4 regions of the Fictibacillus sp. 7GRE50 genome follow, and region 1 is predicted to be linked to each of the others. Evidence: riboswitches for the same ligand, from Rfam matches in the RefSeq annotation. Region 1 holds a riboswitch; each other region holds the start of a gene.

Region 1 (5,816 bases):
ACAGAATCCTGAATTAAGAAAAAAATATATGGGTGACCCTGATCATGTTGTCAATTACATGAGATTCGTGGCTGAAGAAATTCGTGAGATCATGGCTGAACTCGGTTTCCGTACGATGGAAGAAATGGTCGGGCGCACTGACGTTTTAACAGTTGGAGATCGTGCGAAAAGTCACTGGAAAGCGAAGCATCTCGACTTATCAAAGCTTCTTTATCAAGCAAACGGTATTCGTACGAAACAGACTTCTCAAAATCATAAGATTGATCAATCACTCGATATGAATGAGATCTTACCGAAACTGCAGTCTGCCTTAGAAACGAAGAAGGCTGTTTCATTCAACCTTCCAATCAAGAACACGAATCGTGTAGCAGGTACGATTGCTGGTAGTGAAATAACGAAACGATTTGGTGAAGAAGGTCTTACTGAAGATACTGTAACGCTTAACTTTACCGGATCTGCTGGACAAAGCTTTGGAGCATTCGTGCCACGAGGCATGACTCTCTATCTGAACGGTGACAGTAATGACTATTTCGGAAAAGGCTTATCAGGAGGAAAATTGATTGTTGCACCTCCTAAAATGGCTGAATATTTAGCTGATGATAATGTCATCTTAGGAAATGTTGCTTTTTATGGAGCAACGAGTGGTGAAGCTTACATTAACGGCTTAGCTGGAGAAAGATTTGCAGTTAGAAACAGTGGGGCTAACATTGTTGTCGAAGGAATCGGAGACCATGGCTGTGAATATATGACTGGTGGTCGAGTAGTTGTCCTTGGAGATGTTGGAAAGAATTTTGCAGCAGGTATGAGTGGAGGTATCGCTTATATCTACACACATCAGCCCCTTTTATTAAAACAATTGTGCAACAAAGAAGGTATTGAGTTTGAGAGATTAATGGATTCTGAAGAAACAGAAACAGTCAAGCAGATGATTATTAATCATTTTTCATACACTCAAAGTAAAAAAGCTTCAGCAATCCTTCAAAACTGGAAAGTAGAACAGTCACATTTTGTGAAAATCATTCCACATGATTACAAAGAAATGATTAAGAAAATAGAAGAAGAGAAAATAGCTGGATATTCCGAAGATGAAGCAATTATGAACGCTTTTGAAGCAGGTTCAAGCGCAGCGAAAGCAAGTGGCAGACCTGGACCGACAAAATTAATCCTGAAATAAATTGAGATGAGAGGAGAGATTTTACATGGGAAAACCAACCGGATTTTTGGAATACCCGAGAGAAGAAACGATAGAGAGAAAGCCTCTCCAACGTCTTAAAGATTGGAAAGAGTATACAAAAAAACAACCAGAAGATATGTTGAAAAGGCAAGGCGCTAGATGCATGGATTGTGGTACACCTTTTTGTCATATTGGTATCGAGATTAATGGGGCTGCTGCAGGCTGCCCTATTAACAATCTGATACCTGAGTGGAATGATCTGGTTTATCGTGGAAAATGGAAAGAAGCGCTTGACCGTTTGATGAAAACAAACAATTTTCCTGAATTCACAGGACGGGTTTGTCCTGCTCCTTGTGAAGGATCATGTACAGTTGAATTAGCTGGACCTGCTGTAACCATAAAGAACATTGAAAAAGCAATTATTGATAAAGGGTTTGAAAACGGCTGGATCCAACCTAGGATTCCAGAAAGAAGAACAGGAAAAAAAGTCGCTATTGTAGGTTCAGGACCAGCTGGGCTTGCTGCTGCTGACCAGCTGAACCAAGCGGGTCATTCTGTTACCGTTTATGAGAGAGCAGACAAAGCCGGCGGATTGTTAACGTATGGAATTCCCAACATGAAGTTGGATAAAGATGTTGTGGAAAGAAGAATCAAATTATTAAGACAAGAGGGTATTGATTTTATTCTTAACACAGAGGTGGGAAAAGATGTTACCTCTGAGGAACTAAAGAATCAATATGATTCTATAATTCTATGTACAGGTGCACAGAAACAAAGAGATTTAACTCTTCAAGGAAGAGAAGCTGATGGTGTTCATTTTGCAATGAACTATTTAACACAAGCAACGAAGAGGCTGTTGAACATCGAAGTTTCTGAACCACTTATTGATGCAGAAGGTAAAAATGTAATCGTAATTGGTGGTGGCGATACTGGTGCTGACTGTGTGGCAACGGCTCTTCGACAAAAGTGTAAGAGTGTAGTTCAATTTGGTAAGCACCCTAAGCTTCCTGATGTGCGCAGTGATGCAAACATGTGGCCAGAGCAACCTAACATTTTCACAATGGATTATGCCTATGAAGAAGCTACTGCTCAATACGGACATGATCCAAGAGAGTACTCCGTTCAAACGAAAAAAATCGTATCAGATCATAATGGTCGATTAAAAGAACTTCATACGATTCAGATGAAAAGAACATCAGATGATGCAGGAAATATGGTTTTTGAAGAAATTCCTGGATCTGAAAAAATCTGGCCAGCTGATCTTGTTTTCATCGCGATCGGTTTTGAGGGTACAGAACTGCCAGTCTTAAAAGAATTTGGTGTTGAAGTCAAACATAACAAAGTAGATGCTAAACATGGTGACTATAGAACAAATGTAGATGGAGTATTTGCAGCAGGTGATTCTAGACGTGGTCAAAGTTTAATCGTTTGGGCGATCCAAGAAGGACGTGATTGTGCACGTCAAGTGGATCTATCGTTGATGGGAAGTACGGTTTTGCCTTAATACTTTTTTCCATGCTACAATAAACTCCAAAAGCCAAAAGCTTTTTATATATGATAAAATAGGTCTTAGGCTAAAACAATTCTTTTATTTATAAGGAGTAGACGCATGGAAAAAGTACTTATTTTTGGACACAAAAATCCAGATACTGACACGATTACATCAGCTCTCGTTTACGCTGACTTGAAGACTAAATTAGGACAAAATGTAGAAGCTATTCGCCTAGGTGAGATCAATGGTGAAACACAATATGCATTAGATTATTTTAAAGCTGAACTTCCTCGTTTAGTTGAACATGTCTCTGCTGAAGCAAACGCGGTAATCTTAGTTGACCATAATGAACGTCAACAAAGTGCAAATGACATTGACAAAGTAAGAGTATTAGAAGTTATTGACCATCATCGTATCGCGAATTTTGAAACAAGCGATCCTTTATACTATCGTGCTGAACCTGTTGGCTGTACAGCTACAATCCTAAACAAGATGTACAAAGAGAAAGGCGTTCAAGTTGAGAAGAACATTGCCGGACTTATGCTTTCTGCCATTATTTCTGACTCATTGTTGTTTAAATCACCTACTTGTACAGAAGAAGATGTTGCCGCAGCACGCGAGCTTGCTGAAATTGCTGGTGTAGATGCGGAAAAGTATGGTCTAGAAATGCTAAAAGCAGGTGCTGACTTAAGTGATAAATCTGTTGAAGAATTGATTTCACTTGATGCTAAAGAATTTAACATTGGTGAAAACAAAATTGAAGTTGCTCAAGTGAATACGGTTGATGCTAGCGATGTATTAAAGCATCAAGAAGACTTGGAATCAGCGATTACGAAAGTGATTGCAGACAAAGGTCTAGACCTGTTTATGTTTGTGGTAACAGATATTTTAACCAATGACTCGACAGCGTTAGCTCTTGGTAAGAGATCACAATCTGTTGAAGAAGCTTATAACGTTAAATTAGAAAACAATACAGCCATCCTTAAAGGTGTTGTTTCCCGTAAAAAACAAATCGTACCTGTTTTAACAGAAGCGATGAGCAAATAAATGAAGATTTTAAAGGGTAATGCCATACTACGGCTTTGCCCTTTTACTTTGTTATACAAAGTTCGTGTTTCTTAAAAATAGTTGACAATCTAAAAGAGACTGCTATCATTTAAGACAGAAACCAACTATATAAAAACGAACCACTAGGGGTGCCTTTTATAAGGCTGAGATCAAAGTGCGACTTTGAGACTCTTAGAACCTGATCTGGATTATACCAGCGTAGGGAAGTGGTGTTGCGGAGTCTTTATTCCTGTTTTGAATTCTCCATATACAACCACTTTCTTAGCTGAGAGTGGTTTTTTTGTTGGATAAAACAAGGAGGATTCATATGAACACATTTACTGATATCTTGCGAGAAAGAGCGGCTTCTATTTGGGAAGCGAACCTTCAACATCCATTTGTGAAGGGAATTGCAGATGGTGACCTTTCTTTAGAACGGTTCAGGTACTATGTATTACAAGATTCGTATTATTTATCTCATTTTGCAAGAATACAAGCGATGGGGGCTGCAAGAGCTGAAGATTTGTATACGACTTCTAGAATGGCAGCACATGCACAAGGTACAAATGACGCGGAGTTAGGACTTCATGAGACATTTATGAAACAGCTTGGAGTGACAGAAGAAGAACTAGCTGATTTTGAACCTGCTCCCACTGCTTACCATTATACATCTCACCTTTACCGAGTTGCAGAGTCTGGAAGTTTGGGAGAAATTATCGCAGCAATTCTGCCTTGTTATTGGATCTATCAAGAGATTGGTGAAACATTCAAAGGGGCGACACCACAAGAATCCATCTATCAAGAGTGGATCGCTGCATATGGCGGTGAATGGTTCACAGAACTTGTACAAGAGCAGATTGATAGACTGAATCAATTGGCTGAAAAAGCAAGCGATGTGGAGAGAAATAAGATGATTCAACATTTCTTGATCAGTTGTCAGTACGAGTATTCCTTCTGGGAGATGGCTTATACATTGGAAAAATGGCCGATTCCATTCAGCCTGACCACGTCGACGATCGGGAGTGAAGGGTAGTATGCAAAAGGGGTTAAAGTTAACGGATATCCTTGTAACAATCGTAATCTCTATCGCATTTGGCATACTGTATAAGATTTGGGGACCTCTATATTATGCCGTAAAACCGTTTGGCCTTCACATCGATCAGTTGATATATGGGATGTGGTTCATGGCGGCGACCGTTGCATTCCTAATCATTCGAAAGCCTGGAGTTGCCCTATTGGCTGAAATTGCTGCTTCTTCAGGAGAATTTTTGATGGGTTCTGAATTTGGACTTGAAGTGTTACTATACGGACTGATTCAAGGATTGTTTGCAGAATTTATCCTATTCGCATTTCGTTATAAACGATTTGACCTTTTCGTCATCTCACTTGCTGCACTAGGTTCATGTGCAGGATCTTTAATCATGGACTTTTACAAAGGATATATCGGTGATCTTTCAACATGGAATCTAACATTATTTATCGTATTTAGAATAATCGGTTCTATCTTGTTTACAGGATTGTTTGCCGTTTCTATTGCAAAAGCTTTAGAGGCTACAGGTGTGACGAATTTAGTACGATCTTCGTCAAAAAAGGATCATGAAGCGTTAGATCAATAACTGAGGTGGTTGGATGACAAGCGTAACTTCTGTGAGAAATCTGAGATTAAAGTTTCCGGGCGAATCAAAAATGCTGTTTAGAGATATGAGTTTGTCTATTAATCGTGGTGAAAAAGTGCTTCTTCTTGGCACCTCCGGATGTGGCAAATCCACATTGTTGCAGGTTCTTTCTGGACTAGTACCACGAACAATTGATATTCCTATGAAATGTGATGACATACAAATCCCTGATCAATGGGGATTTGTATTTCAAGATCCTGATACTCAGTTCTGTATGCCCTATGTTGATGAAGAATTAGCATTTGTTCTTGAGAACTTGGAAGTGCCTCGAGAAGAGATGACCAGCAAGATTTGTTCTTTATTAAAAGAGGTTGGTCTTGAGCTTGAGAACATTCATACACCGATTCAACATCTATCTGGTGGAATGAAGCAACGATTAGCGATTGCATCTGTATTAGCACTGAAACCAGATGTAATATTTTTAGAT
Region 2 (5,816 bases), 290 kb from region 1:
TAGTGGCAATTACTTCATTAGAAATATCAATTTGACCATAGGTTGTTTTCATTTCAATGGACATGCTTATATCCCCCTTTAATTTGTTAAATGGCTAACAAATATTTTACTATACATCAGCCTATTTTGAAAGGACTACTACATTTCACACTATGTAAATAGTATTGTCAAGGAAATTTACTTGAAAACCTTTTACGAATATGTTGCATTGCTACTGAAGTCATGCTAATATTATTTAGTATTTAACATACGATTGAATTGATGCAAAGCTTTTTTGCTGTAAAGGAGGTTCACCTACATGGCTCGTAAATGTTTTATTACTGGAAAAGGACCTAAAACTGGTAACAAGCGTTCTCACGCAATGAACAAATCAAAGAAAAGCTGGGGAGCTAACGTCCAAAAGGTTCGTATTCTTGTGGACGGAAAGCCTAAACGCGTATACGTATCTGCTCGTGCCCTTAAATCTGGCAAAGTTGAACGTGTATAAATAAAAACAGCAGCAACCGCTGCTGTTTTTTTCTTTGCCCAAAAAGCTCTTTGAAGACCAAAATAGATCCAAGTGGACAGTATTTTAAAAAAAGTCGACAGTAAAAAGCTGAAAGCGGACAGTATTTTCTTTAAACTGGACAGTAAATCATCCAATCTGGAGCGGAAAGAACTGCTTTCATAGAACCACTCATAAAAAACAAACAAAAAAAGCGCACAGGCGCTTTTTTTGTTTGTTATCCTTTTTTGAAAGAACCTAAGACGGCACGTACGAAGCCTCCCAAAAATTTAGGAAGTTTAATGGTATAAAATTTCATCTTACCCCTCCTCCAGGCCCATAAAAAATGATAAGAGCTAAACAATAAATACTTTATTCCCCTTTTTATAAAAAGGTGCTTTGGGGCCTGTATTCCGTGATTTTTTAATCACGGCTCTTTACCATCAATATTATGCCGGAGTCAAAAGAATAAGTACCACTTTTATTTACAAGCTCATTGGAAACACATAACGATGAACCAGCCTGAAGTTTAGCTTGGTTTAACGGGTATTTAAATCCCTCTAAGGTGATGCCTGTCACTTCTTCACTTTGAGCCAGAAATGAGATATATGAGTATCTGTGATCTTGCTCAATTTCATAACATCCAGGTAGATGAAGTGAGATCTCATTCCTTGTATCCTTTATCCTTACATCTGCATGATTACTCCGACTTTTAAATAAAAGTTGGATGTTCATCAGTTCGTGATCTAACCTTCCACCAGTCGCACCGAATATGAGTATTTGTTCTGGATTCTGTTTCAACGCCCACTCTAGTGCAATCTCCATGTCAGTGGAATCTTTTTCTGATCGGTATTGATTCACTTTTATCGAAGAGTTCATTATACTTCTTCTCTCATCATCTGAAACAGAATCAAAATCACCAAATGCATACTGTGGAAAGATATCATTTCTCAATAAAAAGAGGGTTCCTCTATCGACACCGATCCAAATATGATCCGATGATAGATCATATGCCTTCAAATCAGGAATCAAATGCTCCGGACCTCCTGCAACTATGCTTATCTTCATGCTGCTTGATGGCGACCGTTATGAGCAGCGTGCAGTAGTTTAGGAGCTGTGTTTGTTAGTAGTATAACGACTAGAGCAGTAATCCCGAAAATAACGACCATGAACGATCCGTTGTATAAGAACGAATAGAGCCATATGTTCATCTCTTCTGCTAGATCACTAAAGAATATAACCCCTGATAATACATGTGAGATCGTTCTTAACAAGCAACCTACGAAAATTCCTATAACCATCAAGAACGTTCTCTTGCTGGCACCTTGAGTGATAGACGGTGCAAATGCCCCCGCAACGCCCGCTAGAGCGAACGCTAACGGATAGTCTAAGATCATCTGTGCTGGATGAATAACATAAGGATTCACAAGAAGCTGAAGCAGTCCTACAGCTAAGCCTGTAAGCACCCCTGCCTTTAGCCCTCTTCTAAAAGCCATTAAAAAGATTGGAACCATCTCTAACGAAACAGAACCACCTTGTGGCCAAGGACCAGCAAATTTAATTAAACCTAAAATCAATGATAAAGCAGACATGATAGCGATTTCTGTTAATAATGATATGTTGTTTGCTTTCATACATGATAACCCCCTATTTTCTATGCTAACAGAAAAACAAAAAAAGCAACCGGCATGTGAGCTCGGTTGCTTTTTAGATTTACATTCAAAAAGTCATACGACTCCACATCCCTACGCAGGTATGATCCAGCTTCAGGTTCAAAGGGTCGGGAGAACACTCCCCTCTCAGCCCTTTAAAGGACTCCCCCTGTGGTTGCTTATTTAATTTTCTTTAATCAATTATACACCACGAATGGCTTTTATTGCATCCTTTAAATCTTTCTTCCCATAAATGGCAGAACCAGCAACTAATACATTCGCACCAGCTTCCACACAAAGACGAGCTGTTTCTGGATTTACACCGCCATCAACTTCAATCTCAACGTTCAATCCTTGTGTTTGTACGAGATCGGACACCTCTTTGATCTTGGGCACTACGCTCTCTATGAATGCTTGTCCACCAAACCCAGGATTAACAGTCATTAACAACACAAGGTCAACATCTTGTATTATGTGTTTGATAGAATCGACTGGTGTTGCTGGATTAATCACCACACCCGCTTTTACACCTTGTTGTTTAATAAGTTGAACCGTTCGATGTAGATGAGGTGATGCTTCAACATGCACAGAAATAATATCAGCACCTGCTTTTGCAAATTCTTCAATGTATCGATCTGGATTTTCAATCATGAGATGTACATCTAACGGAAGTTTTGTAACAGGTCGGATCGCTTGAACAACAAGTGGTCCGATCGTGATGTTTGGTACGAAATGGCCATCCATCACATCAACATGAATATAATCCGCACCCGCTTCTTCTACTGCTTTTATATCATCGCCTAACCTTGAGAAGTCAGCCGACAGAATAGATGGAGCTATTTTAATCATCAGTACCTCCGTTTTTGATCTTTAATTTCTTGTAAAAAACTTACGTAATGGTCGTAGCGGAACTTTGGAACGACTCCGTCCTCTACCCCTTTTTTAACTGCACATTTCGGTTCAGACGTATGTGAGCACCCTCTAAATTTGCAATCGCCCCGAAGCTCGTCCATTTCTGGGAAGTACATCGATAAGTCTTCCGCTTCAATATTTAAGAAATCTAGCGAGCTGAACCCAGGCGTGTCAGCAACTAAGCCATTACCAAAGAGAATGAGTTCCACATGACGAGTCGTGTGCTTCCCTCGGCCTAAATGGCTTGAAATCTCATTTGTCTCAAGCATAAGCTCTGGATTGATCGCATTCAAAAGGGAAGATTTACCAACTCCAGACTGCCCTGCAAAAACGGTAACTTTATCTTTGAAAAGTGGATAGAACATTTCAAGACTATCATCTGTTTTCGTCGAAGTTGGAATGACTTCATAACCTAATGTTTTGTACGCCTCTATATAATGGTTGATTTCCTCGATCTCTTCAGGTTTCTGTATAAGATCCATTTTTGAGATACAAATAACAGGTAAGATATCGTTCGCTTCAATATGAACAAGGAAGCGATCTAATAAAAGCGTGCTAAAATCCGGTTCAGTAGCTGAAAAAACTAGAATGGCTTGGTCCACGTTCGCGATAGGAGGACGAACTAGCTCGTTTTTGCGTTCCTTCACATCAAGAATGTATCCATCTGTAATGTTGCTTGACTCGTATTCTACCCAGTCCCCTACCAATGGATTTACTTTCTTTTTGCGAAAATTACCTCTTCCTCTGCATTGGAAAACTTCGGCCTTACCATTTTCCTTAACGTAATAAAAACCAGCGAGCGCTTTAACAATTCTTCCTTCAGGCATGCTTAATCACCATCGTCCCCTTCCTCATCATCATTATTATCATTACTCATTCTTGCGTTAGCACTTTTGGCATCATCATAATTTATCGTCTCCGATTCCTCTTCTTTTCCGTTGATATATACAACGTAAGAAGCAGAACCTCCCTCAGCGATCGTCAGAGGCAGCTGATATTTCTTTTTGTCTGTAATCTGTTCTTCAACAAAAACTTCATTTGAAGCGTTTTTATCGGAATATACAATTCTTACTGTAACTGGTTCTCTTCTGTCCTTCTTATCTAGCTTAACTTCGATATCCTTTGTCACTGTACGGTCTTCGGCGGGTGGTTCCTCTTCAGCAGGAGGCTCTTCTGATTCTTCTGGGCCATCAGAAAGAACGACAGAGATCGTTGCTCCTTTTTCTACTTGCGTAAAAGGAGATGGATTTTGCGAGATCACTCTTCCTTTTTCGACCGTATCAGAAAACTCTTTTGAAAATTCAACGGTAAGACCAGCATTCTCAGCAAACGTATTTACATCTTGTTCTGTCGCACCTATTAAGTTTTCAACTTGAACAGTTGGTGTTCCAGAACTAACCGTTAGTGTAACTTCAGTTTCTGCAGGTGTTACTTTTTCATCACGATCTGGACTTTGTTCGAGTACCGTACCTTCTGGCTCAGTGTCTGATTCTTCATAGTCGATATTGATTTGTGAGAAGCCATCTTCTTTCAAACGTTCTTTCGCATCTTCTATATTATAGCCTTCTACATCAGGCATATTTTCCTTTTCAGGTCCTTTTGATACGAATAACGTAACGATTGCTTGCTGTTTTACTTTTGTTCCTGGAGATGGATCCTGCCTTACTACAAGACCTTCTTCAATCTCGGGATCAAATACTTCCTGCCTTTTCACTTCAAGTCCTTCGGCTCTCAAGCTATCAAAAGCATCTACATATTCTTCTCCCGCTACATCTGGAACACTGACTTCTTCAACATAAAAGATAGAAGGCATCATCGTGAAAGCAGCTATTCCCGCACCGCCTAACAAAAGAAGTGATATAAGTAAAATAAGCCACCAGTTTCTTTTCTTCTTAGGTTTTTCGGGCTTTTTCTCTTTTTCTTTTTCTCTTTCTTCTTCTGCTTTCTTCACAGGTGTTTCGATTGGTGGCACGACTATAGGAGGAATGTACTTTGTTTTCTCATCTTCCTCGTTTTCTTCGTTCCACTTTTGTTCATACATACGGTCTGGATCTAACGCTGAACTCATATCCCTCAACAGTTCATCAGCACTGTCATATCTTTTTAAGGGATTTTTCGCCAACGACTTTAAAACAATATTCTCCACACTCTGTGGGATTTCAGGATTCAATCTTCGTGGTTCGATCACGTTTTCTTGGAGATGTTTTAACGCAACCGACACCGGCGAATCTCCAACGAACGGAACTCTCCCTGTAACCATTTCATAGAGTACTGCTCCGAAAGAATAGATATCAGATTTTGCGTTCGCGATACCGCCTCTTGCTTGTTCAGGCGAAAAGTAGTGAACAGATCCAAGAATAGAGTTTGTATGCGTGATCGTTGCTGAAGTAATAGCGAGCGCAATTCCAAAGTCTGTTAACTTTGCTGTACCGTTATCAGTAATTAATATATTATGCGGTTTAATATCGCGATGAATGATTCCATGATCATGAGCGACTGCCATACCTGAAACGATCTGCTTCATAATATGCAGAGATTCTTCTACCGAGATTTTGCCATGTTCTTTTATGTATTGCTTTAGTGTTTTTCCCTGCACATATTCCATCACGATAAAATAGATCTCTTCATCTTCTCCAACATCATAGATACTCACAATGTTCGGATGGTTAAGACTCGTTGCTGATTCAGCTTCTCTTTTAAATCGTCTGATGAAATCTTCGTCCTTATTAAACTCAGATCGTAGTACCTTTACTGCTACATCTCTATCT
Region 3 (5,816 bases), on a different contig from region 1:
GTGATTGCCACTTTGAAGCTCCAGTAAATAAGGATTACAGCGAACGTCACCATGTGGCAATAATCTTTTCTCCATCTTTTCTAAATCAATCTCGATCGTATGAGCGGGACGGATTTGAACAGTATCCCGACCGCAAAGAACAGCTGTTTTTAACGCAGCGCCTTTTTCTAAATAAGGATATGTTGGGTTAGCTCCGCAAGATGGACAATCTACCTTCTTCGCTTTTCCCATCCCTAATTGAACGTGCTGATTGGTCCACGTATCGAATGTTACGATTTTTTTCCTGATGGATACATAGTCTTCTACTAAAATCTTTAACGCCTCGGCTGTTTGATAAGCGGTGACCATCTGTACAGCTGGAGAGATAATTCCTGCTGTATCGCATGTTTGTCCGTTCGCCGGAATCTTATCGAGCAAACAGTTCAAACACGGTCCATCTCCAGGTAAAATCGTGTAAGAAATGCCGTAGCTTCCAACACACGCCCCGTAAATCCACGGAACCTCATATTTCTGAGCCAAATCGTTGATCAACAAACGCGTCTCAAAATTATCGGTCGCATCCATGATCAGATCGATACCCGAGATCAGTTCTTCTGCTTCCTCAATCCCCATGTCCATCACATGTGCCTGAATATCGACTTCTGAATTAATTTGGTTCAATCTATTTTTTGCAGCGACTACTTTTGGCAGCTGTTTTCTCGCATCTTCTTCCGAATAGAGCTGCTGACGCTGAAGGTTCGTCCAATCTACATAATCGCGGTCGACGATAACAATCCGTTTCACACCTGCACGAGTAAGAGCTTCAGCGTTTCCTGCACCAAGAGCGCCTGCGCCAACGATCAGCACGCTTTTTGTCCGTATTTTTGCTTGCCCCTCTATACCGATCGGGCTAAATAATTCCTGTCTTGAATAACGTTCATTCACTTCACACTCAACCCTTCTAAAGGACTGCTCGCTGTTGCCGTTTCTTTTCTCGGGATTCTTCCCGCTTCATACCCTAGCTTCCCGGCTTCTACCGCCATTTTCATTGCAAGGGCCATCTTTACAGGATCCTTCGCACCCGCTACGGCAGTATTTAACAGCACACCGTCTGCTCCAAGCTCCATCGCAATCATCGCGTCACTCGCACTGCCGATCCCTGCATCAACAATAACCGGAACCTTCGTTTGTTCGATAATGAATTTCAAATAAAGCGGGTTGATGATTCCTTGCCCGGAACCGATCGGAGAAGCCGCAGGCATGATCGCATGTGAACCAAGCTCTTCTAATCGTCTAGCAAGGACCACATCATCTGACGTATAAGGAAGCACGATGAACCCTTCTTTTAATAGCTCTTCTGTGGCTTTAAGCGTTTCCACTGGATCCGGCAACAGCGTTTTGTCGCATCCGATGACTTCTACTTTTACCATATCACATAATCCTGATGCTTTCGCCAGTTTTGCAATGCGTACTGCTTCTGCTGCCGTTTTCGCACCTGCTGTGTTCGGTAACAATGTGTATTTTTTCAGATCAAGCATCTCTAAAAAGTTTGGTTGGCTTTCTTCAAAGATGTTCATTCTACGAACTGCAAACGTCAAAATCTCAGAACCAGAAGCTTCTACCGCTTCTTTTTGTGTTTTAAAGTCCGGGTATTTGCCTGTACCTAAAAGTAATCGAGATGAAAAGGAATAGTGTCCAATGTTTAACATACAATCAACCTCCGCCAACAAATCGAACAAGTTCGATTTTGTCGTTTTCTTTTATTTGAGTTTCACTTTGTTTTTGATTATTGATGATCTCTTCGTTTACTTCCGCAATCACCACTTGGTCATGTAAGTTAAGGTGCTTCAGCAGATCTGTGATTGACTCTAAAGAGTTTGGCACCTTGACCGCTTCTCCATTTATCATAAGTTTCACGATTGATATACCTCGCTTTCAATATGGTCGGCAATCCTTTTTCCAGTTATAGCGGAAAGCAGAATGCCGTTTCGATAGTGCCCCGTTGCAAGAATGAGCCCCTCTTTATGTGGAGAAGGACCGATATAGGGTTGACCGGATAGCGTTTGTGGCCTGATGCCTCCCCATGCTTTTTCAAAATGAGCACCACTTAGTTCAGGAACGATCTGTTTCGCCTTCTCCATCAATTCAAAGAGACCTGAAAATGTTACCTCTTCATCAAAGACGTGTGGTGTACTTGTCGCGCCAACAAAAATTTGGTTTTCTCGCTTTGGAACGAGGTAACAGTTTTTGTATTTTACCGTACCTGTGAGTAGTGGACGCTGTGTTTTAAAAGAAAGACATTCCCCTTTTACAGGCACCATTTTTAGTGAAGGCTCTATCTCCGAGCTCCACACCCCACAAGCTACTATGACGGAATCAGCATGAAACGTTTCCTTCGTTGTTACGACACCTGTCACTCTGTTGTTGGTTTGGAGAAGCTCAACCACTTCCGTACGCTCTTTTATCTCGGCACCGAGAATTTTTGCGGACTGATAAAGGGCGCGAGTAAGCTTAACAGGTGACACTTGAGCATCTTTTTCAAAATAGAGAGCTCCCTTTACAAGTGAGGATAATGCGGGTTCTTTTATGATCAGTTCTTCAGCTGAAAGCCAGAAAACCTCTTCATCTTGATCTCGACGCTTGGCCGCTTCTCTTTTTAAATCATCCGCTTCTTCCTCTGTAAACGCGAGTTCATAAATCCCCTTCTGGATCAGTTCGATGTCTATCCCACAAACATCGAAAAGCTCCTGTGATAAAGGGGTGAAGGCATTCCGACTCTCTTTTGCGAGCAGATAGAGTGGATGATCGGTCTCAAACTCCATCTCTGCACCGAGCATGCCAGCTGCAGCACTTGAAGCCCTGCTCCCAATTGTTTCTTTTTCAAGAAGCAGCACACGTTTGTTTCGTTTACAAAGCTCATAGGCGATGGAACAGCCGATCACGCCGCCTCCAATAATGATGGCATCATACGTTGTGCGCATCCCACACCTCCAGTTGTTGTTTATACAGCTTCACCGCTTGTAGTGGTGATTTTGCTTCTAAAATGCCTGACATCACGGCGATTCCAGATGCACCTGTTCCGATGACATTCCGTACGTTTTCTGGTGTAATGCCTCCGATCGCGATGACCGGAATTGTGATTTGATCTACCACACGTTGAAGCTGATCTAACCCTCTTGGCTCTGCACCACGTTTGGAGTCCGTTTTAAAAATATGACCATACATGATGAAGTCGGCGCCGTTTTGTTCAGCATCCTGTGCTTCTGAAACAGAATGAACAGAGCAGCCGATCAGCATTTCAGGCAGAGCTCTTCGCACTTGTGACACATCTAAACTGTGGTGTGTCAGCTGAACACCTTTTACACCTGTACAAAGCGCTACATCCACCCGATCATTTGCGATAATTTTAGAGGGAGGCACTCCAGCTTTCTGCAGACGTTCGATAAGATGACTGACTTCTTTGGCAGACTTTGTTTTTTCTCGTACATGCAGCGCCGTGATGTACGGATGAATGAGTATCGCTATCTTAACCAACTCTTCATCACTTTGCCTTCCCGTAGTAATTACATGAAGCTGTTTTTCCACAATAAAAAAACACCTCCTTTATGCAGCAAAGAGGTGGTTTCACAGTTTTAAGAATTTATAGCGAAGTATCTGATCCACACACCACTTCCCTACGCTGGTTCTAACCAAATCAGGTTCCAAGGGTCTTAAAGTTCACTCTAATCTCAGCCTTAACAAAGGCACCCCTAGTGGTAATGACTATTTAATTTTTATATACTACTATTCTATCGATAAAGGGCTTTCATAACAACCAGTAAAAGTATTTATAGGAATAAATAAGCTAGCGGAGTCGCTATAATCAATGCCAACACCGTGCGTTGGAACCAGATAACTAGTAGTTTTGGAACACTGATTGGGATTTCTGTTGAGAGTACACAAGGAATACTAGCTGAGAAAAACAGAATGGAAGCTACGGATACGACACCGATTACGAATTTCGTGACAAGCGCCGCTTCCGCTACTAAGAGTGCAGGCAGGAACATTTCAGCAACCCCGATGGAAGCCGCTTTTGCCGCAAGCATAGCGTCGGGAAGCTGCAGCGCCCATGTGATCGGGTAGAAAACGTAACCCAGCCAGTCAAAGACAGGCGTGTATTCTGCCAACAAAAGGGCGATTAAACCGACACTCATAATGGAAGGCAATATACTCATCGCCATCAGAAAGCCATCTCTTAAATTAGACCAAATGTTAGTCAAGAATGCAGGGGCGTTCTGAGATGAATCCATCGCGTTTCGCCAAGCCGTTTGCAAGTATTTCTCATTCACCTCTTCTTCCGGCTGACCTTCCCCACCAGAATACGTATCATCCATTCTGCTTAACGGACGAAGTCTCACTGTGATTGCCGTTACTAAGAAAGTTACCACAAGCGTCGTCCAGAAGTAGGTGTTCCACATTTCCATCAGACCTAGCGTTTTTGCCACAATGATCATGAACGTTGCAGAAACGGTAGAGAAACCAGTTGCAATGATAGCTGCTTCTTTCACCGTATACTTTCCTTCTTTAAACACGCGGTTCGTGATGAGTAGACCGATCGAATAACTGCCGACAAATGAAGCGACGGCATCAACCGCTGACCTGCCCGGCGTTTTCCAGATAGGTCTCATGATCTTTTGCACGAGCACCCCAATAAACTCCATCAGACCATATCCTACAATAAAGGCAAGGAAGACAGCGCCGAGTGGAACGAGCAACCCAACAGGGATCACGAGTTTCTCAAATAAGAACGGTCCCATGTTCGGATCGCTTAACCAGCTCGGACCCCATTCAAAGTAAAGTAGGACAGCTGCAACGAGTCCCACAACTTTTAGCAATGAGAAGGTGGTCATGACTCGGTCTTTGTTCCACGTTTTTTTGTAGAACGGATAAACAGCACCGAGCAATATGACGAGCAATGCATAAAGCGGTACAGCTTCACCCGCTGTATCTCTCACCCATGTTACAAGATGATCGAGTGGGATCGATGACTTTCCTTTCACTGTGATCGGAATGAAGAACATGAAAATACCAACTGCACTGAACAAAAGAAATTTTAACGAATGAGACCAAGAACCTGCAGTTTTCATAACTTCCAACTCCCTTTCCGCTTGATAAGCCTGTGCTTGTCAGGCTCTCTCTACATCATATCGGGACAAAGTTCGAAATATGACGAGTCGTGCTTGTACAATTTTTATAGGTTATCTTCCCTTTTTGTGCCTTTATATGTCTGATGACAACGTGTCTAGGGAATAACAGTTACATAATCAAAAAACAGGAGTGTTGTGTGAATGAAGTATTTTATCAATGTGAACAAAAGTGTAGAAGAAGAGTATGGAAAGATGTTTGTATATGATCCTGCACGCAACAAGGAAAACGAAGACGAGCTAGAAGTGTTGAACAACTTGGACGAACAGGATCAAGGAAAGCCTTATATCTTTCCGAAGAGTTTTTTGTTGGAGGTTTCTGCTGAGGATTATGAGAGATATGCCGAGGCTAAAAGAGAAAACAAAAATATGGAAAGCTTGACCGAACAGATTTTGGAAAGGTATCGAAACTAAAGAAGAAGTAAAACGAGTATCGCAGAGAGTGCTTACTCGTTTTTTTATGGAGACATTAATTTCGAGTTAGAAAGGAAAAATATGTTAATATATAGCTAGCAGTTAAGAAAAAGGAGGTAAGTAATGAACTGGGTAGTATTAAAAGATAAGATGACAGTAACCGGCTTTAGTCTAGCAATCATATTGAACGTATTGGCGATCCTTATCGCGTCTAAAAACAACAGTTTTTGGATCTCAACC
Region 4 (5,816 bases), on a different contig from region 1:
GCACTGTTTCACATTTTACCTGCTTCAGAAATCGTAAGACTAGGAGAGAATTCTGCATCATCAGCAGCAACGATCCTTTTTGGACCACTAGGCGGGAAACTAATAGCAGTCGGCATCGCGGTATCCATATTTGGTTGTTTGAACGGTAAGATTTTAACCATTCCACGCGTTCCTTTTGCTATGGCAGAAAGAAATCAGCTTCCGATGGCAAAAACGTTCAGCTCAGTCAGTGAAAAATATGGAACTCCTATCGCTGCTACGTATTTGCAAGTAGTGATTGCTATTATGATGATGATTGTTACAGATCCAGATTATCTATCGGAAATGGCTATATTTGCGGTTTACATCTTTTATATATTTGCTTTTTATGCTGTGTTTAAACTGCGTAAACGCAATAAAGACCAAAAGCGAGTCTATAGCGTACCGTTATTTCCAGTCGTTCCTATTTTCGCGATCTTAGGCTCTTTGTATATTGTTGTCGCGACTATACTCAACGACCCTATTGATAGTTTTACGGCAATCTTTATAACTGTTGCTGGACTGCCCGTTTATTACTGGCTAGAGCGTAATAAAAAACAAGACTCTTTATAAAGGAGATCTTGTTTTTTTGCATGATAAAACCCGCCTAAAACAATAGGCGGGTTATTCAAATAATCGTTTATACGCTTAATAGTTCTTTCATTTCACGATAACGTGAAGATAGACTAGCTGGTGATACGCCATACTTTTTAGCCGTTTCTGCTTGAGTTGAAGCGATACCTCTAATGTCTTTTGAGACGAGGTAATCAAGAGCAGCCGCATAGATCTCTTCTTTACGGATAGCAGGCTTACTTTCTGTAATGTACTCGCTCCAAAGCTTTTCTGCTTCTTCAACAACTTCTGTCTCAGCGTTCGCTTTAACGAGTTCAGTTACAGCGTTGTATTTTTCATCTTTCAAATCCGTTGCTTCTTCCGTTTTTTCAACTTTTGACGTTGTTGTAACAGTTGCTGTGTTCTCAGGTTGAGACTGAGGCACACCAGCACTAATATCAATCAAAGAGAGCTGAAGTACAGCAGGGAACTCGCTTCTAAATATTTCGTTCGCATCGCTTTGTGGCTGAATATCTTCTATCGCAGCTTTTAACGGTGGAAGTTCAGTCATAGGCATTTCCACATATCCAACATAAAACTCATGGTTGATGCCGTTTGAAACGAGTGTTCCAAGTAGAGCACTTTCTGTTTTTGGCTTTTCAGCAGCATTGATTGTTACATCATACACAGCTTCTGTCCAAATATCCTGTACGGTAAAGATGAATCCTGTCTTCTGCTCAATTACTTTATAAAGGGATGGTGAAGCTGTTGTCCAACCAGCTAGTATTTCCGCGACTTCTGGTTTAACAGCGTTCTTCACTTTCTCTACATAAAGTTGTACAGGCGTTTTATTATCCTTAATCTCTGAGCAGAAAATTTCCCAACAAACTGCAATATTTGCGTATGTTTGTTCTTGCTCTTTAGCCACAGGGTACTTTTTCACATACTTGGATGTACGTTCAGCTAAATCCTGCTGATAGTTCTCCAAGGCATATTTGATGAGTCCTTCTTGATGGAAGGATACTTCACGTGTTTGCTCTTCTTTATGTAAGCAACATTTTTTATATTTTTTTCCGCTGCCACAATAGCACGGATCATTTCTTCCTATCATTGACATGCTATTCCTCCAGTAAACCACTTACTTATCCTGTACATACTAGCATAAATCGGTTTTTTTTCAAACTACAAATCATCAGACACTATTTTATCACAAAAATGTCTCAGAAAAAATCATTCAATAGGTTGGTTTTTTTGGGAACTGAAACCTTTTTCTTCTAAAAAGCGTCTAAGCGAAAAAGGGGGTATCACGATATGTGGAAAAAATGGAAATTGTGGGTATTTGTTGCTGTACTTCTGTTGAGTGCATGCAGCAGTGAGAGCAGTTCGAAAAGTGATAAAGCTATAGATCAAGATAGTGGTGGGACACAGTCAGAAGCCAAGGTAGAGAGTTCATCAGAAGAGGGAAGTAGGAATGGTGAATCAGATAATGATAAAGCGGAACAGCAACTAAAAAACCAAAGGAAAGTAATTTATAACGCTGAACTCATGATCGCAGTGGATAAATTGCAAAGCTCGATGGAGACTGTTCGAGAAACGGCAGAGAAGACAGGCGGATATATCGTTGAGTCTACTACTAGTATAGGTGAAAAGAATGATGAATCTGGTGTGATGGTTGTTCGTGTGCCGATGAAAAGTTTTCGTGTGTTTTTAGATGATGTTCGAAGTTTAAGTAAAGGAACACCATACGAAAATGTTACTGGAGAAGACGTTACAGAAGAATATGTTGATCTGACTTCACGGTTGAAAGCAAAGCAACAAGTTAGGGAACGTCTTGAGGCTTTTATGAAGGACGCACAGAAGACAGAAGACTTATTAAAGATATCTGGTGACCTAGCTGCCGTACAAGAAGAGATAGAACAGGTAGAAGGGCGCTTAAACTTTTTGAAAAATCAAAGTGATTACTCAACGGTTACGATACAATTTGAAGTGAAAAATTTAAAAGCGCAAGAACTTCAAACAGAAGGGTTAAATACGTGGGCAAAAACGAAGGTGCTTTTTATGGATACGGTGAACTTTTTAATGTCTGCGATTTCATTAATTGTAGTGAGTATTTTAGGATTAGCACCGATTTGGCTGATCGTAATTATTGTGGTTTATGTATGGTGGCGGAGACGAAAAACAGAACAAAAGAAAAAGCCGGAATCACCGACAACTATGTCTTAAGAGATGTGTGTTTAACTTGTCAGTAACTGGGACGTCAGAAACACCCTCTGCAGCACGGATGATCCGTTTGCTGAAAGGGTGTTTTGGCTCTTACGGCACCTTTTAAGTGGTGTGCCGTTTTAAAGCACTAGCTGAGAAACGCTTTGTATTCTGCGCTTAATTTCATAAAACGTTCTTTATCTTTTGTATCCAAGGCAATGTCAATTTCTCTCTCATAATACGCTTTGTAATAATTGTGAAGGGCCTCATCTAATACCATTTGGGCAATAAGGCTGAAGGCAAATGGGTCTCTTTTTTGTTGTTTGTATTGCACCATCTCATTTTGGTTCTTGTTAAAAGAAGTGTTTTTGTCTTTCATCCTGTTTCCCTCCTTAAAATTATCTCCCTATCCAATTAACCTTTTATGTTTCTAGGTTTCTACTAGTATACTGAGCAAGATGCCTAATGACAACCATTTTATTTGAAAATTCTGAAAAAATTTATACATTGTATCTAAAGTGCTATGTTTTCACCACCTTTTGGAAAAAATGTTAATGATTTGTCATTTTTATTTCTGTTTGCTGCTCTTTGTTACAATTGTTTAAATTCTATTTTTTTTATGTTGTAATAGTGTGTTAGTTATTATTTCCCCGTATTTAAAGATGGTTAAACTTTTTGAAACACGTAACCTAAAAATAATTGACATTATTGTTTATGTATGAGTAGGATTGTGTTAACTCAATAATGTCATTTTCGCTAGGGGTGCTTATTTTAAGCTGAGAGAAGGTTATGACCTTCGACCCTTTGAACCTGATCCAGTTCATACTGGCGTAGGGAAGCGGTGTGGATAACAGTTTCCTTTATGAAATGAAATTTTAAGCCACCCGCCAATCAGCGGGTGGCTTTTTTTGCATTAGGAATTAGGAGGTAGATGAATATGGGACAACTGATAAAGGTAAGTAAAGCACTTACGATTGCAGGATCAGATAGTGGCGGTGGTGCAGGTATTCAGGCTGATCTAAAGACGTTTCAAGAATTAGGCGTGTATGGTATGTCGGTCCTTACGGCAGTCACTGCACAGAATACGACAGGCGTTCAAGGCGTATATCCAGTTTCTATAGAAGGTTTAGAAGCTCAGTTAGCGTCTATAGGCAGTGACTTGACGCCGGATGCGATAAAGACTGGAATGCTCTTTTCAGGTGATTATATTGAGAGAACAGCTTATATGATAACTAAATTCGGATGGAAAAACGTAGTGGTCGATCCAGTTATGATCGCAAAAGGTGGGGCAACATTGTTAGGAGAAGAAGCATTACATGCTATGAAAACATGTATGCTACCGCTCGCGAAGATCGTCACACCAAACATTCCTGAAGCTGAAGCATTAACAGGTATAACGATAAACAGCAGCGAGGCTAGAGAAGAGGCGGCAAGAGTTTTGTTTGATTCGGGTGCTGATCATGTTGTAGTAAAAGGCGGACACTTTGGAAACGGTGAATTTGTTTCGGATCTCGTATTTAATGGCATAGAGATGATTGAACTTGTAGAGAAGCGGATTCAAACGAAAAATACTCACGGAACGGGTTGTACGTTTTCAGCAGCATTGGCTGCAGAGCTTGCATACGGGAAAAAGGTCGATAGTGCGATCGTGCATGCTAAGAAATATATACAGACCGCAATTGAACATGGAATCGATGTTGGTTCAGGTCATGGACCGGTCAATCATTTTGCCTATAGGAGGATTGCACATGAACAATACTAGGATACAAGAATGGAAAACGTTTGTTTCACAGATTAGAGCAGAAAAGCCACTCATTCATCATATAACGAATAATGTCACCATGAACTTTCTGGCCAATGGAGTCCTCTCAGCAGGAGGGAGTCCAATGATGGTGCATGACGCATGTGAAGTTGAAGAAGCTGTAGGGGTTGCCGATGCGTTAGTCCTGAACATTGGAACAATAGATGAAGCTTCAGCAAAATCTATGATACTCGCACTTCGTAAAGCATTGTACGCTGAGGTTCCAGTTGTCCTTGATCCAGTAGGAGTAGGTCTATCATCATTCAGGCAAGAGCTCGTAAAGAAGTTGTTGTTTGAATATTCAGAATTTAAGGGGGTCAGACCCCGAACAATTCTGACAATTTGCGGAAATGCTGCTGAAATGCAGTTTCTGGCTGAAGGGGCTTGGGAAGGAAAAGGTGTGGATGGTGATTTGGCGACGTCTGAAGATGATCTGATCAAGCTTGCGGGGGCTGCGGCAAAGCAAACAGGCTGTCTTATCGCCATGACTGGAAGTAAGGATGTTATTTCAGATGGTGAAAAAGCTATCGTGCTTTCTCATGGGGATCCGATGCTTTCTTATGTCACAGGGACAGGATGCTTTGCTACCTCAATGGTAGCTCTATATCAAGCCAACCTGAAAAAAGAAGTCACGAAGGAGACAGTAAACATGCCAGTCTTAGAACGAACCGCATTAGCTATATTAATGCTTACTAAAGCGGCAGAAGAAGCTGTTAAAACTGCTCAAGGACCAGGAAGCTTTCAACAAAATCTTCTTGACCAGCTTTTTCAGTTAGAGACTACCCATGAAATATTTCATGAAACAATCCACTGGCAAGATCACATGTTGAAGGAAGGGGCAAATAGATGAGAACCAAAGCTAAAACACGTTTAGAACAAAATCTATCACTTTATTTTGTAGCTGGAACGATGAACTGCAGTTCACCAGAAGATTTTTATCGTATTCTCTTGCAAGCGATCGAAGGCGGGATTACTGCCTTTCAGTTCCGGGAAAAAGGTGTGAACTGTTTAAGTGGTCAGAATCAGTTAGAAATGGCAAATCGTGCAAAGAAAGTTTGTGAAGAACATGATGTTCTTTTTATCGTGAATGACGATCTAGACTTGATGAAGGCGGTTGATGCAGATGGCCTTCATGTTGGTCAGACAGATGGAAAGCTGGATATCATACGCCGTGAAACAGAAGGTAAACTATTAGGTGTTTCGGCACATACTCTAACTGAGGCAGCCGACGCTATCAAACATG

The links. Region 1 has a riboswitch for thiamine pyrophosphate ahead of tenA (thiaminase II). Riboswitches for the same ligand answer to the same signal wherever they lie in the genome.
Region 2: it holds a riboswitch for thiamine pyrophosphate, as region 1 does, so the genes downstream of both, thiT (energy-coupled thiamine transporter ThiT) here and tenA (thiaminase II) in region 1, are expected to answer to the same signal.
Region 3: it holds a riboswitch for thiamine pyrophosphate, as region 1 does, so the genes downstream of both, tenI (thiazole tautomerase TenI) here and tenA (thiaminase II) in region 1, are expected to answer to the same signal.
Region 4: it holds a riboswitch for thiamine pyrophosphate, as region 1 does, so the genes downstream of both, thiD (bifunctional hydroxymethylpyrimidine kinase/phosphomethylpyrimidine kinase) here and tenA (thiaminase II) in region 1, are expected to answer to the same signal.

Annotation. Positions count from the first base shown of each region.
Region 1 is NZ_JACZDW010000003.1:152,129-157,944, reverse strand. It holds gene gltB (glutamate synthase large subunit) at 1-1,174, shown strand, start outside; gene IHV12_RS12020 (glutamate synthase subunit beta) at 1,200-2,678, shown strand; gene IHV12_RS12015 (manganese-dependent inorganic pyrophosphatase) at 2,784-3,713, shown strand; TPP riboswitch at 3,849-3,956, shown strand; gene tenA (thiaminase II) at 4,042-4,746, shown strand; gene IHV12_RS12005 (ECF transporter S component) at 4,748-5,329, shown strand; gene IHV12_RS12000 (ABC transporter ATP-binding protein) at 5,343-5,816, shown strand, end outside.
Region 2 is NZ_JACZDW010000003.1:441,806-447,621, forward strand. It holds gene IHV12_RS13430 (Asp23/Gls24 family envelope stress response protein) at 1-64, opposite strand, end outside; gene rpmB (50S ribosomal protein L28) at 299-487, shown strand; gene spoVM (stage V sporulation protein SpoVM) at 723-803, opposite strand; gene IHV12_RS13445 (thiamine diphosphokinase) at 908-1,552, opposite strand; gene thiT (energy-coupled thiamine transporter ThiT) at 1,549-2,118, opposite strand; TPP riboswitch at 2,210-2,316, opposite strand; gene rpe (ribulose-phosphate 3-epimerase) at 2,338-2,985, opposite strand; gene rsgA (ribosome small subunit-dependent GTPase A) at 2,985-3,875, opposite strand; gene pknB (Stk1 family PASTA domain-containing Ser/Thr kinase) at 3,878-5,816, opposite strand, start outside.
Region 3 is NZ_JACZDW010000001.1:1,107,086-1,112,901, forward strand. It holds gene IHV12_RS05390 (MoeB/ThiF family adenylyltransferase) at 1-924, opposite strand, end outside; gene IHV12_RS05395 (thiazole synthase) at 921-1,688, opposite strand; gene thiS (sulfur carrier protein ThiS) at 1,693-1,887, opposite strand; gene thiO (glycine oxidase ThiO) at 1,893-2,960, opposite strand; gene tenI (thiazole tautomerase TenI) at 2,944-3,564, opposite strand; TPP riboswitch at 3,634-3,740, opposite strand; gene IHV12_RS05415 (YjiH family protein) at 3,807-5,105, opposite strand; gene IHV12_RS05420 (hypothetical protein) at 5,307-5,576, shown strand; gene IHV12_RS05425 (hypothetical protein) at 5,700-5,816, shown strand, end outside.
Region 4 is NZ_JACZDW010000002.1:85,594-91,409, reverse strand. It holds gene IHV12_RS07505 (APC family permease) at 1-591, shown strand, start outside; gene IHV12_RS07500 (YecA family protein) at 659-1,687, opposite strand; gene IHV12_RS07495 (DUF4349 domain-containing protein) at 1,882-2,793, shown strand; gene IHV12_RS07490 (IDEAL domain-containing protein) at 2,921-3,151, opposite strand; TPP riboswitch at 3,521-3,626, shown strand; gene thiD (bifunctional hydroxymethylpyrimidine kinase/phosphomethylpyrimidine kinase) at 3,722-4,534, shown strand; gene thiM (hydroxyethylthiazole kinase) at 4,521-5,423, shown strand; gene thiE (thiamine phosphate synthase) at 5,420-5,816, shown strand, end outside.